DNA from 3 places in the Peribacillus sp. NPDC060253 genome. Region 1 is predicted to be linked to each of the others. Evidence: riboswitches for the same ligand, from Rfam matches in the RefSeq annotation. Region 1 holds a riboswitch; each other region holds the start of a gene.
What was found. A riboswitch is a leader RNA that binds a small molecule or an ion and turns the genes downstream of it on or off. The one in region 1 is predicted to bind S-adenosylmethionine.

Region 2: it holds a riboswitch for S-adenosylmethionine, as region 1 does, so the genes downstream of both, mmuP (S-methylmethionine permease) here and ACFWE9_RS12165 (O-acetylhomoserine aminocarboxypropyltransferase/cysteine synthase family protein) in region 1, are expected to answer to the same signal.
Region 3: it holds a riboswitch for S-adenosylmethionine, as region 1 does, so the genes downstream of both, mtnK (S-methyl-5-thioribose kinase) here and ACFWE9_RS12165 (O-acetylhomoserine aminocarboxypropyltransferase/cysteine synthase family protein) in region 1, are expected to answer to the same signal.

What each region holds. Positions count from the first base shown of each region.
Region 1 covers NZ_JBHXAS010000038.1:4,849-8,887, reverse strand. Annotated here, with positions in the region: gene ACFWE9_RS12165 (O-acetylhomoserine aminocarboxypropyltransferase/cysteine synthase family protein) at 1-1,198, opposite strand, end outside; SAM riboswitch class I at 1,304-1,409, opposite strand; gene ACFWE9_RS12160 (thioredoxin family protein) at 1,559-1,867, opposite strand; gene ACFWE9_RS12155 (toprim domain-containing protein) at 1,871-2,236, opposite strand; gene gcvH (glycine cleavage system protein GcvH) at 2,328-2,708, opposite strand; gene ACFWE9_RS12145 (arsenate reductase family protein) at 2,806-3,162, opposite strand; gene ACFWE9_RS12140 (acyl-CoA dehydrogenase family protein) at 3,301-4,039, opposite strand, start outside.
Region 2 covers NZ_JBHXAS010000061.1:3,243-7,281, reverse strand. Annotated here, with positions in the region: gene ACFWE9_RS16070 (alpha/beta hydrolase) at 1-512, shown strand, start outside; gene ACFWE9_RS16065 (flavin reductase family protein) at 533-1,141, shown strand; SAM riboswitch class I at 1,358-1,460, shown strand; gene mmuP (S-methylmethionine permease) at 1,544-2,938, shown strand; gene mmuM (homocysteine S-methyltransferase) at 2,928-3,890, shown strand.
Region 3 covers NZ_JBHXAS010000019.1:22,260-26,298, forward strand. Annotated here, with positions in the region: gene ACFWE9_RS07505 (pyridoxal phosphate-dependent aminotransferase) at 1-523, opposite strand, end outside; partial or broken gene ACFWE9_RS07510 (nitrilase-related carbon-nitrogen hydrolase) at 623-1,048, shown strand; SAM riboswitch class I at 1,120-1,274, shown strand; gene mtnK (S-methyl-5-thioribose kinase) at 1,349-2,551, shown strand; gene mtnA (S-methyl-5-thioribose-1-phosphate isomerase) at 2,566-3,612, shown strand; gene ACFWE9_RS07525 (LCP family protein) at 3,751-4,039, opposite strand, start outside.

The DNA of each region.
Region 1 (4,039 bases):
CAGCACTCACACCCGCTTTCGCCAGACCTGCCTCATTCAATTGTTGATGGGTCGTACTGGCGGGATGGATGATTAAACTCTTAGCATCCCCAACATTCGCTACATGGGACCATAATTCAACCGAATTGATAAGTTTTGCTCCGGCCTCACGGTCACCTTGTATTCCGAAGGTCACAACCGCTCCAGCTCCCTTAGGCAAGTATTTATCTGCAAGGGCTTTATCCGGATGATCCTCATTAGCAGGATATGAAACCCAGGTCACAGCCGGTTGATTTCTCAAATATTGAATGACAGACTTGGTGTTCGAGATATGCTCTTTCATTCTTACATGCAGCGTTTCAAGTCCAAGCGTAAACTGAAATGCACTTTGGGCACTTAACGAAGGGCCTAAATCACGAAGTAATTGCACACGGGCTTTTGTAATAAAAGCAGCGGGTCCAACTGCCTCCGAGTACACGAGACCATCGTAGCTTGGATCAGGCTCGGTAAAGCCAGGGTAGTTTGGCGAGTTCCAGTCGAACTTCCCTCCGTCCACAATGACACCGCCTAATGTCGTTCCATTACCCAATAGCCATTTTGTAGCAGAGTGGATGACAATATCCGCTCCAAAATCAATGGGTCTGCAAAGATATGGTGTAGCGAAGGTATTATCGATAATTAAAGGTATGCCGGCATCGTGGGCGATATCCGCTACTGCTTCGATATCTAAAACCCTCAAGCTTGGATTTCCAATTGTTTCAGCAAATATGGCTTTTGTTTTTGGCGTAATCGCCCTTTTAAAATTTTCAGGGTCATCAGGGGAGACGAATTTCACTTTAATCCCATATTTAGGGAGAGTATTTTCAAAAAGATTATACGTACCACCATACAATGTAGAGGCTGAAACAATCTCATCCCCTGCACCGGCAATATTTAAGATTGACAGGGAAATGGCCGCCATTCCGCTTGCTGTTGCCAATCCGCCGATCCCGCCTTCCAATAAGGCCATTCTTTCCTCGAAAACGCTGACCGTGGGGTTATGGAGTCGAGAATAGATATAGCCATTCTCCTTTAAGCCAAATAAATTCGCTGCATGGTCGGTGTCTTTGAACAAGTATGCATTGCTTTGGTAAATAGGAACTGCACGGGCACCTGTTTCATCAGCTTGCAGACCACCATGAACACTCAATGTTTCGAAACGCAACTTTTTCTCTGACATAGGCTTTCTCCTCTTCTTCTATCGATTTAGTTGGAATTATAATAAAACCGGGAAATCCATTGAATAACAAAAAAACCACTTCCACAAGAAGAGGTTTTCATACACACCTCATCTTCCAGAGCCAACACTCTGCTGGAATTAGCACCGTATATAAATTTATACCGGTTGCCGGGCTTCGTCGGGCCAGTCCCTCCGCCACTCTTGATAAGAACTATTAAATTCAGCAGTTACTTTCTTAATTCAAAATATAGCATTTTACATTTATCCAGTCAATGAATAGTTAGAATATTCTTTGTTTTATTTAGATTTTGGCCCTTACCTATACAAAGCTAAAAAACCAACCCGTAACTGGTTGGTTTCTTAGCTAATTTCCTTAAGCAATCCATACAAATAAGGAACGGATTGAAAGGCATATATTTTTTTGTACAGCTTTCCTTCTTTGAAAAGCAATAAACAAGGGACGCTTTCAATTTCATACGATTCCGCAAATGCTTGAACATAATTCATGTTCATTTTGCCTGCCTTAAAATCCGGGAAAAGTTCCAATGAAATCGTCAGCATCTTGGAAGCCACCTGACAGGTACCACATAAAGGCGTATATAAATATAAGCAAAAGGTTTCCCCTTTTTCAACAGCAAGCTGACACTCTTCTTCTTTCCATTCCCGCATCAATTAGTCGTTCACCCTTTGACTTAAATATTTCATTTTCACATTCATATTGGCAGATAAAAGGACAGTTGCGATATGATGTTCGGGCGAGCTTTCCACTTCCTTGTACATTTTATTAATGTACAAGTGGTTCGCTTCCGGCATTTCCCTCCGGAATTGCTTCCGCAGCTTTTCTCCTGATTCATCTGCGTCAAAAAGGAGATAGACATCACGATCCATTAATTCATCAACAAATTCATCTAGCTTAGTTAATGATATGGTTCCATTCGTACATCTTATTTCCACATCTTCATTTAAAACGGAGGCAACTTTTCTTCTATCGGAACTGCCTTCTACAATGATCACTTTATCGAATTCGCCGCATTCCATGTCATCACTCCATCTCACGAATTATGTGCGCAACTGCCATATCCAAAATGAAAAAGAGAGCAGGCCATTATCTGGCCCCCTCTACTTCGCTTTAACCGTTAATCAAGCTCTCATATTCTTCAGCGCTCATCAGGTTTTCAATATCACTGCTATTTGCTGGTTCCAGCACGATCATCCATGCTTTTTCAAAAGGAGATTCATTCACATACTCAGGGTTGTCACTTAAATCATCGTTCACTTCAACAACCTTGCCACTGATTGGAGCATAAAGCTCAGAAACGGTTTTAACGGATTCAACACTTCCAAATGGCTCGTTCGCTTTCAATTCATCCCCGACCTCTGGAAGCTCGACGAAAACGATGTCCCCAAGTTCGGACTGGGCAAAAGCTGTTATTCCGATGCGGACTGTTCCATCTTCCGTTTTGACCCATTCATGTTCTTTAGTGTAACGAAGTTCTTTTGGCGTTGTCATTATTAATTCCCTCCATATGTACATCTTGTTTTATCTATTACATTATAAGGTAGAACTTTGTTTTAAGTAAGAAATTAACCAAATATTTTGTGTAATTTTAGTTCCAAGCCTGTTCGAATTGCTCTTCTTTGAAACCCACTGTCACTTTAGTGCCATCCGTTACAATCGGTCTTTTTAGCAGCATGCCATCAGTGGACAATATATCAAGCATCTCTGTTTCAGAAGCTTCTTTCAGCTTATCCTTTAACCCGAGCTCCCGATATTTTTGACCGCTAGTATTGAAAAACTTCTTCAACTCTAATCCGCTGTTTTTATAAAGTTGTTCGATTTCAGTTCGAGAAGGTGGATTTTCCGCTATATGGATCGCTTCATATTGCAGTTCATGACTATCCAACCACTTCTTCGCATTACGGCATGTGCCGCATTTTGGGTACCAATATAATGTTAATCCCATCATTTCACCACCTACCAATAGAATACCCGTTTTCACCACGCAATACAACGAAATGTCCTTTGATTTTCCAACGTGATTTCATCAAAGCAAAGGGAATGCCTATTACGGGCATTCCCTTTTAAGATTTCAATTTATTTCTTAAAGTGCGTATTTTTCCGTTTCGATAACCTTAACTGAAGCTTCACGTTTTTTCGCAATGACATTGATTGGATTGTGTCTTGTCAGCTTGCGAAGCGAAGAAAGCATGATGCGAAGAGTATCGCCTGTTTCTACGGCAATTAACGTTTCCTTTGCATGCTGCTCTATTTCATTGAAAGCTTCTTGAACGAAAATTTCAGTGTAAAGGACTTTTTGTTTGTTCTTCTCCAGCCCGGTGGCCGCAATGGCTTTTTCCGTACGTAATACCACCGATTCTGCAGCATATGCAAGAGATGCTATATCAGCAATGTTGGAGAGGATTTCTTGTTCCTGATCAAGTCTTGTTCCGTATTTCTGTGCAGCAAGACCAGCTGCCAAAATACCGATTTTCTTGGCGTTTCTAACAAGCATTTTTTCTTGTGCCAATGGCTCATCGCCAGGTTCCTCCGGCATCATCATCATTAATTCCTCTTGCAGGCCTTGAGCTTTTTGAAGAAGCGGCAATTCTCCTTTAAGTGCTTTTTTCAGGAAAGTTCCCGGGACAAGCAAGCGATTGATTTCATTTGTGCCTTCAAAAATTCGGTTAATACGGGAATCACGATAGGCTTTCTCAATTTCATATTCCTGCATGAAACCATAACCGCCATGAAGCTGCACGCCTTCGTCCGTTACGTAATCCAATACTTCAGATGCAAAGAATTTATTCAAAGAACACTCTATTGCATATTCAGCGATTGCT
Region 2 (4,039 bases), on a different contig from region 1:
CGGAAATGGTTTCATCGGGTTCATCCGTATTGAGCGTACGGGGAAATGTACTTGAAAACGGAATGCCTCGATATTTCCGCCGGTTAGCTGAAGGGGTTTTTGATGAAGAAGATTTGATCTTCCGTACGAAGGAGCTTTATGAGTTCTTGGACTTAGCTTCCGGAAAATATGACTTTGATCGTGACAAAGTGGTAGCATTAGGTTATTCTAATGGTGCCAATATAGCGGCAAGTTTGATGTTCCATTTCGAAGGGGTATTACAGGGAGCGATTCTTCATCATCCAATGGTGCCTAGACGCGGGCTTGCATTACCGTCCCTCTCGGATATACCTGTTTTTATTGCTGCAGGTAAAAACGATCCGATTTGCCCTGCAGAAGAAACGGAAGAACTTAATCAACTTTTACTGCAAGCTGGTGCTACGGTGGATGTTCATTGGGAAAATTACGGGCATCAGTTAACACGTTCAGAGGTTGAGGCAGCAGGTTCATGGTTTCAACAGAAATTTTTATAAGAATGAAAGAGGGAATGAAGATGATTTCAGTTAATCCTGAAAGTCTGACTGAACGGGAAAATTATAAGTTTTTGACTGGAAGCATAATACCGAGACCTATAGCCCTTGTTACTACACAATCCGAAACCGGTACAATCAATATAGCGCCGTTCAGTTTTTTTAATATCGTCAGTTCCAATCCTCCAATGATTTCCATATCTATTCAACGGAAAGAAGGAGTTTCAAAGGATACAGCCCGAAATGCCATTCAATCGGGTGAATTCGTTGTTCATATCACTGATGAAAACAATGTTGCTGATGCAAATCGAACAGCGAAGGAACTCCCACCGGACGAAAGTGAATTGAGTCTTACTAATTTCACGCCGGCGGTTAGTGATAAGGTATCCGTACCAGGATTGCAAGAAGCGAAGGTACGCTTTGAATGTATATTAGAGCATGCGATACCATTGGCAGGTTCCAAGAATAAACCTGGTTGTGATTTATTGATAGGAAAAATAGTCTGCTATCATATAGAGCAAGATATTTACCATAATGGCCGAATTGACCAGAATGGGCTAAAACCTGTAGCAAGATTAGCGGGTCATACTTATACCAAACTAGGGGAATTATTTGAAATAGAACGGCCTTAAGGAAAAAGAAAAAAATGGTGACATCTTTTAAGATGTCGCCATTTTTGTTAAACCAGTATTAACTCCAATCAAATATGGTGAACGACTGTCCTAAAACAAGCAATCCTTTCATACTATGCCAGGGAATCAAACTTGTAGGAATTTAAAGGAAGTCTTTACTATCCAAAACAAAACTTGACAATTTTTTCATAGGTTGATAGAGTTATAAAAAATAATTTCTTATCCAGAGAGGTGGAGGGACTGGCCCTATGAAACCTCAGCAACAGGTCTACAAGGACACTGTGCTAATTCCAGGGGGTGAAACCTTGATAGATAAGACCGAACGTTTTTATTTGTCAGTAACGCACTCTTTATTAGAGTGCGTTTTCGTTTTTTCTGGATGCAAGATAGAGGAGAGTAAGAATGGGGAACAAAAGGAAGCATAATTTTCAAAGGGAAATGCAAGCACGTCATATAATAATGCTATCGCTTGGCGGGGTGATTGGAACTGGTTTATTCTTAAGTTCGGGTTATACGATTCAACAGGCTGGCCCGTTTGGTACAATCCTTTCGTATTTGATTGGAGCATTAGTGGTTTATCTAGTCATGTTATGTTTAGGTGAACTGGCAGTGCAAATGCCCGAGACAGGTGCATTTCATAGCTATGCAGCGAAATACATAGGACCTGGGACAGGGTATACAGTAGCCTGGTTGTACTGGCTAACTTGGACTGTCGCACTGGGTTCGGAATTCACGGCTGCAGGTTTGTTGATGCAGCGATGGTTTCCCTCAATCAATGTCTGGATATGGAGCGCTTTATTTGCCATTTTGGTTTTTGTCTTAAATGCGTGGACTGTTAAGTTTTTTGCTGAATCCGAATTCTGGTTTGCGTCTATAAAGGTATTTGCGATTGTGATATTTATTATTTTAGGAGCAGCGGCAATGCTAGGTTTTATTCCCATCATACATTCGCAATCAGCTCCGTTATTTTCCAATTTTACACATGCAGGTTTATTCCCTAATGGGGCTTTTGCCATTCTAATGACGATGCTTGCAGTGAATTTTGCATTTTCTGGAACGGAATTAATCGGAATTGCAGCTGGAGAAACGGTTAATCCAGAAAAAACGATACCAAAGGCAATCCGTATGACATTATGGAGATTAATTATCTTTTTTGTAGGAACCATCGTCGTATTATCCGCATTATTGCCTATTTCGGATGCAAGCGTATTAGAGAGCCCTTTTGTAGCAGTTCTTGAACGTATTGGAGTGCCATATTCAGCGGATATTATGAACTTTGTTATTTTAACTGCCATTTTGTCTGCTGCAAACTCAGGACTTTATGCCTCATCCAGAATGCTTTGGTCACTTGCAGATAAAAAAACTATATCCCCAATATTTGCAAAATTGACAAAACGGGGTGTTCCAATATATGCAGTCATTTTCAGTATGTTGGGCGGAGGCTTAGCCCTGTTCTCGAGTATTATTGCTCCGGATACTGTATACATAGTGCTTGTATCCATTTCGGGTCTAGCCGTGGTTATAGTTTGGATGAGTATTAGCGCGTCACAGCTTCTTTTTCGCAGACGATTTATAAAAGAAGGAAATTCAGTAAATGATTTGGCTTATCGTACACCATTATATCCACTCGTACCAATCGTTTCCTTCATGCTATGTCTTGCTTCTTGCATAGGAATAGCATTTGATCCTAAACAACGAATAGCACTATATTGTGGTATTCCATTTATTTTATTTTGCTATGGAAGTTATTATCTAACACAAACTATAAAGAAAAGAGGAGAAGGTCATGAAGAATAAAATGAATCCGATTGATGCTATTTTACGAGATCATTCAGTCATGATTTTGGACGGAGCTCTAGCTACAGAGCTTGAGAGGCATGGGTGTGATTTGGATGATCCCCTGTGGTCTGCACGTGTATTAATTGAAAATCCAGAAGTGATTTATCAGGTTCACTCTGACTATTTTCGTGCTGGAGCAGACTGTGCGATAACGGCAAGTTACCAAGCTACTGTTGAAGGTTTCGCCTTCCGTGGAATACAAGAAAAAGAGGCTTTGGAGTTAATAAAGAAAACGGTGTTACTTGCCAGAAGAGCAAGGGATGATTTTTGGAAGGAAGAAAATCAAACGATTAGACCTAAGCCATTGGTCGCTGCATCCGTTGGACCTTATGGGGCTTTCCTTGCAGATGGTTCAGAGTATATAGGAAACTATGGTGTTTCAGATGAAACTTTAGCGGATTTTCATCGCTCAAGAATATCAGCTTTAATTGAAGCAGGAGCTGATCTATTAGCATTTGAAACGATTCCTTCCCAGCAAGAAGCAAAAGTATTGGATTCATTATTGAAAGATTATCCAGATGTGTATGCTTGGCTATCGTTTTCTTTGAAAAATGAGAAAGCGATAAGTGACGGTACAACGCTGCAGGAGTGTGCGAGATTGTTTGGGAACAGTGAGCAAATTGCAGCAATTGGCATTAACTGTGCCCCAGTATCAGGCATCACGGAAGCTATCAAGGTGTTGAGTGCAAACACACAAAAGCCAATAATTGTTTATCCTAACTCTGGTGAAACCTATAATCCAGAAACTAAAACATGGCATGGCCAAGAATCATGTAACAGTCTCGACCTGAAATCTGAAGAATGGCACCATGCAGGGGCACGTTTAATAGGAGGATGCTGTAGAACGGCACCTCATCATATTGAAGAGATTTCAAGAAAGTGGAGACCAACTGAGGTCGTGTCCTCATAGCCATTTTTAATAGAAAACTTTTTATAAGATATGTAAGAAGAAGGGATACTCGTAAATAGTCATTAAATGAAAACAAAAAGAACAGGAATGAAGCAACCTGTTCTTTTTAGTATCTATATTCAGGTTCAGCTATGCTTCTCGCACCAAAC
Region 3 (4,039 bases), on a different contig from region 1:
TCAAGAACATCATTTTTGCTTTATCAAGCACGTCACTATGTATATCTTTGTAATCCGGAAGAAAACCATTTTCTTCTGTCAGCGGCATGACTTCCGTTTTTGCCTGAGCTAGAACAACACCGGAAAGATAATCAGGATAGCCGGGATCAGGAACCAGAATCGTATCCCCAGGATTCAATAAACATTGTGGCAATTCCACAAGTCCTGCCTTTCCACCAAAGAGAATCGCGACTTCGCTATTGGGATCGAGCTTGACCCCATATTCACGTTCATAAAAGACAGCGGCAGCATCTTTTAAATATTGATGCCCACGGAACGGTGAATATTTATGATTAATCGGTTTTTCAGCGGCTGCCTGTAGACTTTTCACAATATGCTCAGGTGTCGGCTGATCAGGATTTCCCTGACCTAAATTAATGACATCATGTCCTTGTGCTGTAATCGCATTGACTTTTGCGACTAGAGAGGCAAAAAACTGCTTGGGCAGTTCCTGAAGCAGTCTTGATTTTTCAAATTGCAACATTTTTACACCTTCTCTGAAATTTCTTGAAATTCTAGTCACAAATGATATATGTTTATCATCGTCTTGTAAAGCATTTTTTACATGTGGTGGTTTTATACAATGAAACGGAAAATAGCCTGCCTCCAAATCGATATTGCCTTTGAGCAACCAGATATCAACTTTTAGGTTGCAGAACAACGGATCGAAAAAGCTGCACGATCAGAAGCCGATATCTTTATTTTACCAGAGCTTTGGACAACCGGATACGACTTGACCAGGTTAAATGAGATTGCCGATCACTGGAGACCCCTATTGATTAGCCGTGCCGTCGAAAACCACGTATATGTTGTAGCCGTGAATCGTTCAGGTACGGATGTCAAAAATATATTTGCCAGACATTCCTTGATTAAAGATCCATGGGGAGCTATCGTAAGTGAAGCCGGAGATGAAAACGAACTGTTGCCAGGCACGCTGGACTACAAGAAAGTTTCGAAAGCTCGCAACAAAATACCTGTTTTTGAAGATCGCCGTCCGGATTATTATTAATTTCCCCATTGACAAACTATTTAAAAAGTTGTTATTATTTTCCCGAAGATTAAAATTTCAGAAAACATATACTCTTATCAAGAGCAGGCTGAGGGATAAAGGCCCTATGAAGCCCAGCAACCGACTGTAATACCATTGTGAAATGGGGCGGATTCACCGCCGGATTTTGAAATCCGCAGAGCACGGTGCTAATTCCACCAGAAAACTTTTTTCTGGGAGATAAGAGGTCCGAAGCTAAAACTTCTGCCTCTTTCTTAATGAAAGAGGCTTTTTTATTCTTAAAATGTGGAGGGGAAAAGAATGACTCAAAACCATTCAAATTTTAAAATATTAACAAATGAAACAGCTATAACCCTTGCAAAAAAACTAGGGTTGGTCAATTCAGATGCCAGTTTAAACTGTAAAGAAATCGGCGATGGCAACTTAAATTACGTTTTTCATATTACTGACACAGCCACAAATAAAGGGATAATAATCAAACAAGCGGTCCCTTATGCCAAGGTACTTGGCGAAAGCTGGCCGCTGACTTTGAAAAGGGCTGCCATTGAAGCAAATGCACTTATTCATTTCAAAAGCTATTGCCCCGAATTCGTACCGCAAGTATATTATTCGGATGAACAGCTTGCCATCACAGTCATGGAAGATTTATCACACTTAAAAATCGTAAGGACGGGATTGATTGATGGTGATCCCTATCCATTGCTTTCACAACATATTGGTGAGTATGTTGCAAAGACGACATTCTTCACTTCCGATTATCATTTAGAACCACCTGCGAAAAAAGAAGTGGCCCGTCACTTCACGAATCCAGAGCTCTGCAAAATCACCGAGGTCTTTATTTTCACGGATCCATTTTTCGAGGAGCTCCCAGGAGATTTCGAGGTGGAATTGACTGATGCCGCCAAAAAGATTTGGAATGATCAAGAAGTGATACTCGAAGTCGCTAAGCTGAAACAAAGCTTTGAAACCGAGCAGGAAGCCTTGCTTCATGGAGATTTACATACTGGAAGTATATTTGCAAGTAAAACTGAAACAAAGGTTATAGATCCAGAATTCGCTTTTTATGGCCCCGTCGGTTTTGACCTAGGCCAATACACCGCCAACCTTCTCTTTCAGGCAGTCACACGCAATGCAGCTGGGAAAGAAGAGATTTTCACATACCTCCATGAATTTTGGAATGCCTTTGAAGAAACATATACTGAACTTTGGAACACCCAAAATAAAAGTCCCTTCCGCCATGTGAATGGTTATTTGACCTATTTACTGACTAAATTCAAAAGAGACGCATTCGGTTTTGCCGGCTGCGAACTGATTCGGAGAACAATCGGCCTTTCTCATGTTGCAGATTTAAATGTCATTGAAGATAAAGAAACAAGGATCGCAGCCAAAACGATAACATTGGAGATTGGTGCACGTTTAATTAAAAAACGGGATGAATTGGATGTTCCAGCAATAATTGAAGCGTTGAAGCAACATACACTGCCATCTTATACAACCCTTTAAAAGGAGACCTATACATGACTACGCTAGCGCCATTACCATATTCGGTACAATGGGATGATACCCATATCACCTTATTAAATCAACAAGGCCTTCCATCCATCACTGAATTTATTAAACTTCATTCAGTTGATGATGTATATGACAGCATTTTAACATTAAAGGTACGCGGGGCCCCAGCAATTGGACTGACTGCAGCATTCGGGGTAGCACTGGGTGCCAAACAAGAAACATCCACGGAATTAGGGGAATTCAAAAAAAATGTAATGAGCCATATTGAGAAGCTTGCCTCTTCCCGGCCTACTGCAATCAACCTTTTTTGGGCATTAAAGAGAATGGAGAACATATTAAATGCAGCACAAAGCATTTCGACTGCCAAAGAAGCACTGGTATCGGAGGCCAAAGCCATCTTTACTGAAGATGAAGAAATGTGCAGGAAAATCGGGGAACATGGATTGTCCCTATTTGCTAAAGGCGATTCCATTCTAACTCATTGCAATGCCGGTGGAATCGCCACTGCCCGGTATGGCACGGCCTTGGCTCCCTTTCACTTAGCTAAAGAAAGGGACTTTCCGATAAAAGTGTACGCTTGTGAAACCCGACCAGTCCTCCAAGGGGCCCGTTTGACCGCTTGGGAACTGATGCAAGCCGGTGTCGACGTCACCTTAATTTCTGATAATATGGCAGCCCATACGATTCATCAGAAACAAATCAATGGTATTATAGTTGGGGCCGATAGGATTGCGGCAAATGGAGATACAGCCAATAAAATCGGGACATTGGGATTGGCCATATTAGCCAGGCATTATGGTATCCCTTTTTATGTGGCCGCTCCATCAACCACATTCGATCTTTCTATCGAGTCAGGTACATCCATCCCAATCGAAGAACGGAATGGAGCTGAAATCACTTTCATTCAAGGTGTACGAATCGCCCCGGAAAATGTAAAGACATTCAATCCAGCCTTTGACGTAACACCTAATCATCTAATTACCAGCATTATTACGGAAAACGGAATCATTCAACCGGATTTTGTCAAAAACATTCCACTTTATGTTAAGTGATTCAGGCTTCATTTTATTGACGACTAAAAAAACGAGACGGATATCCGTTCTCGTTTTTTAACTTATTGATTTATTCTTGCGAGGTGTATTATAAAATTATAGCATGATCAACTTTATATGATGTTTTCGAAGGAATCCCTACTTTGAAAAGAAATCTTGAAGTGCCTTCTTATTTTTAGCGTAGTCCATTTCCAACACGGCTCCGGTCTCTGGATATACTTCATCTTTAAAGCTTCCTTCCACTGGGATCCTTAAAGTTTCGACGGTGTCTGGTGTATGAAAGACGACTTTTGGACCCATTTCCATTATCGTTTTCAATCCAATATCCGTATCTAAATATGAAAGGCCTTGTTCGATTATTTCAGGAAGGGCTACCATCCCTTCAAAGGATGAGATTTGGTTTATAAATCCTGTTTTTAATTGAACC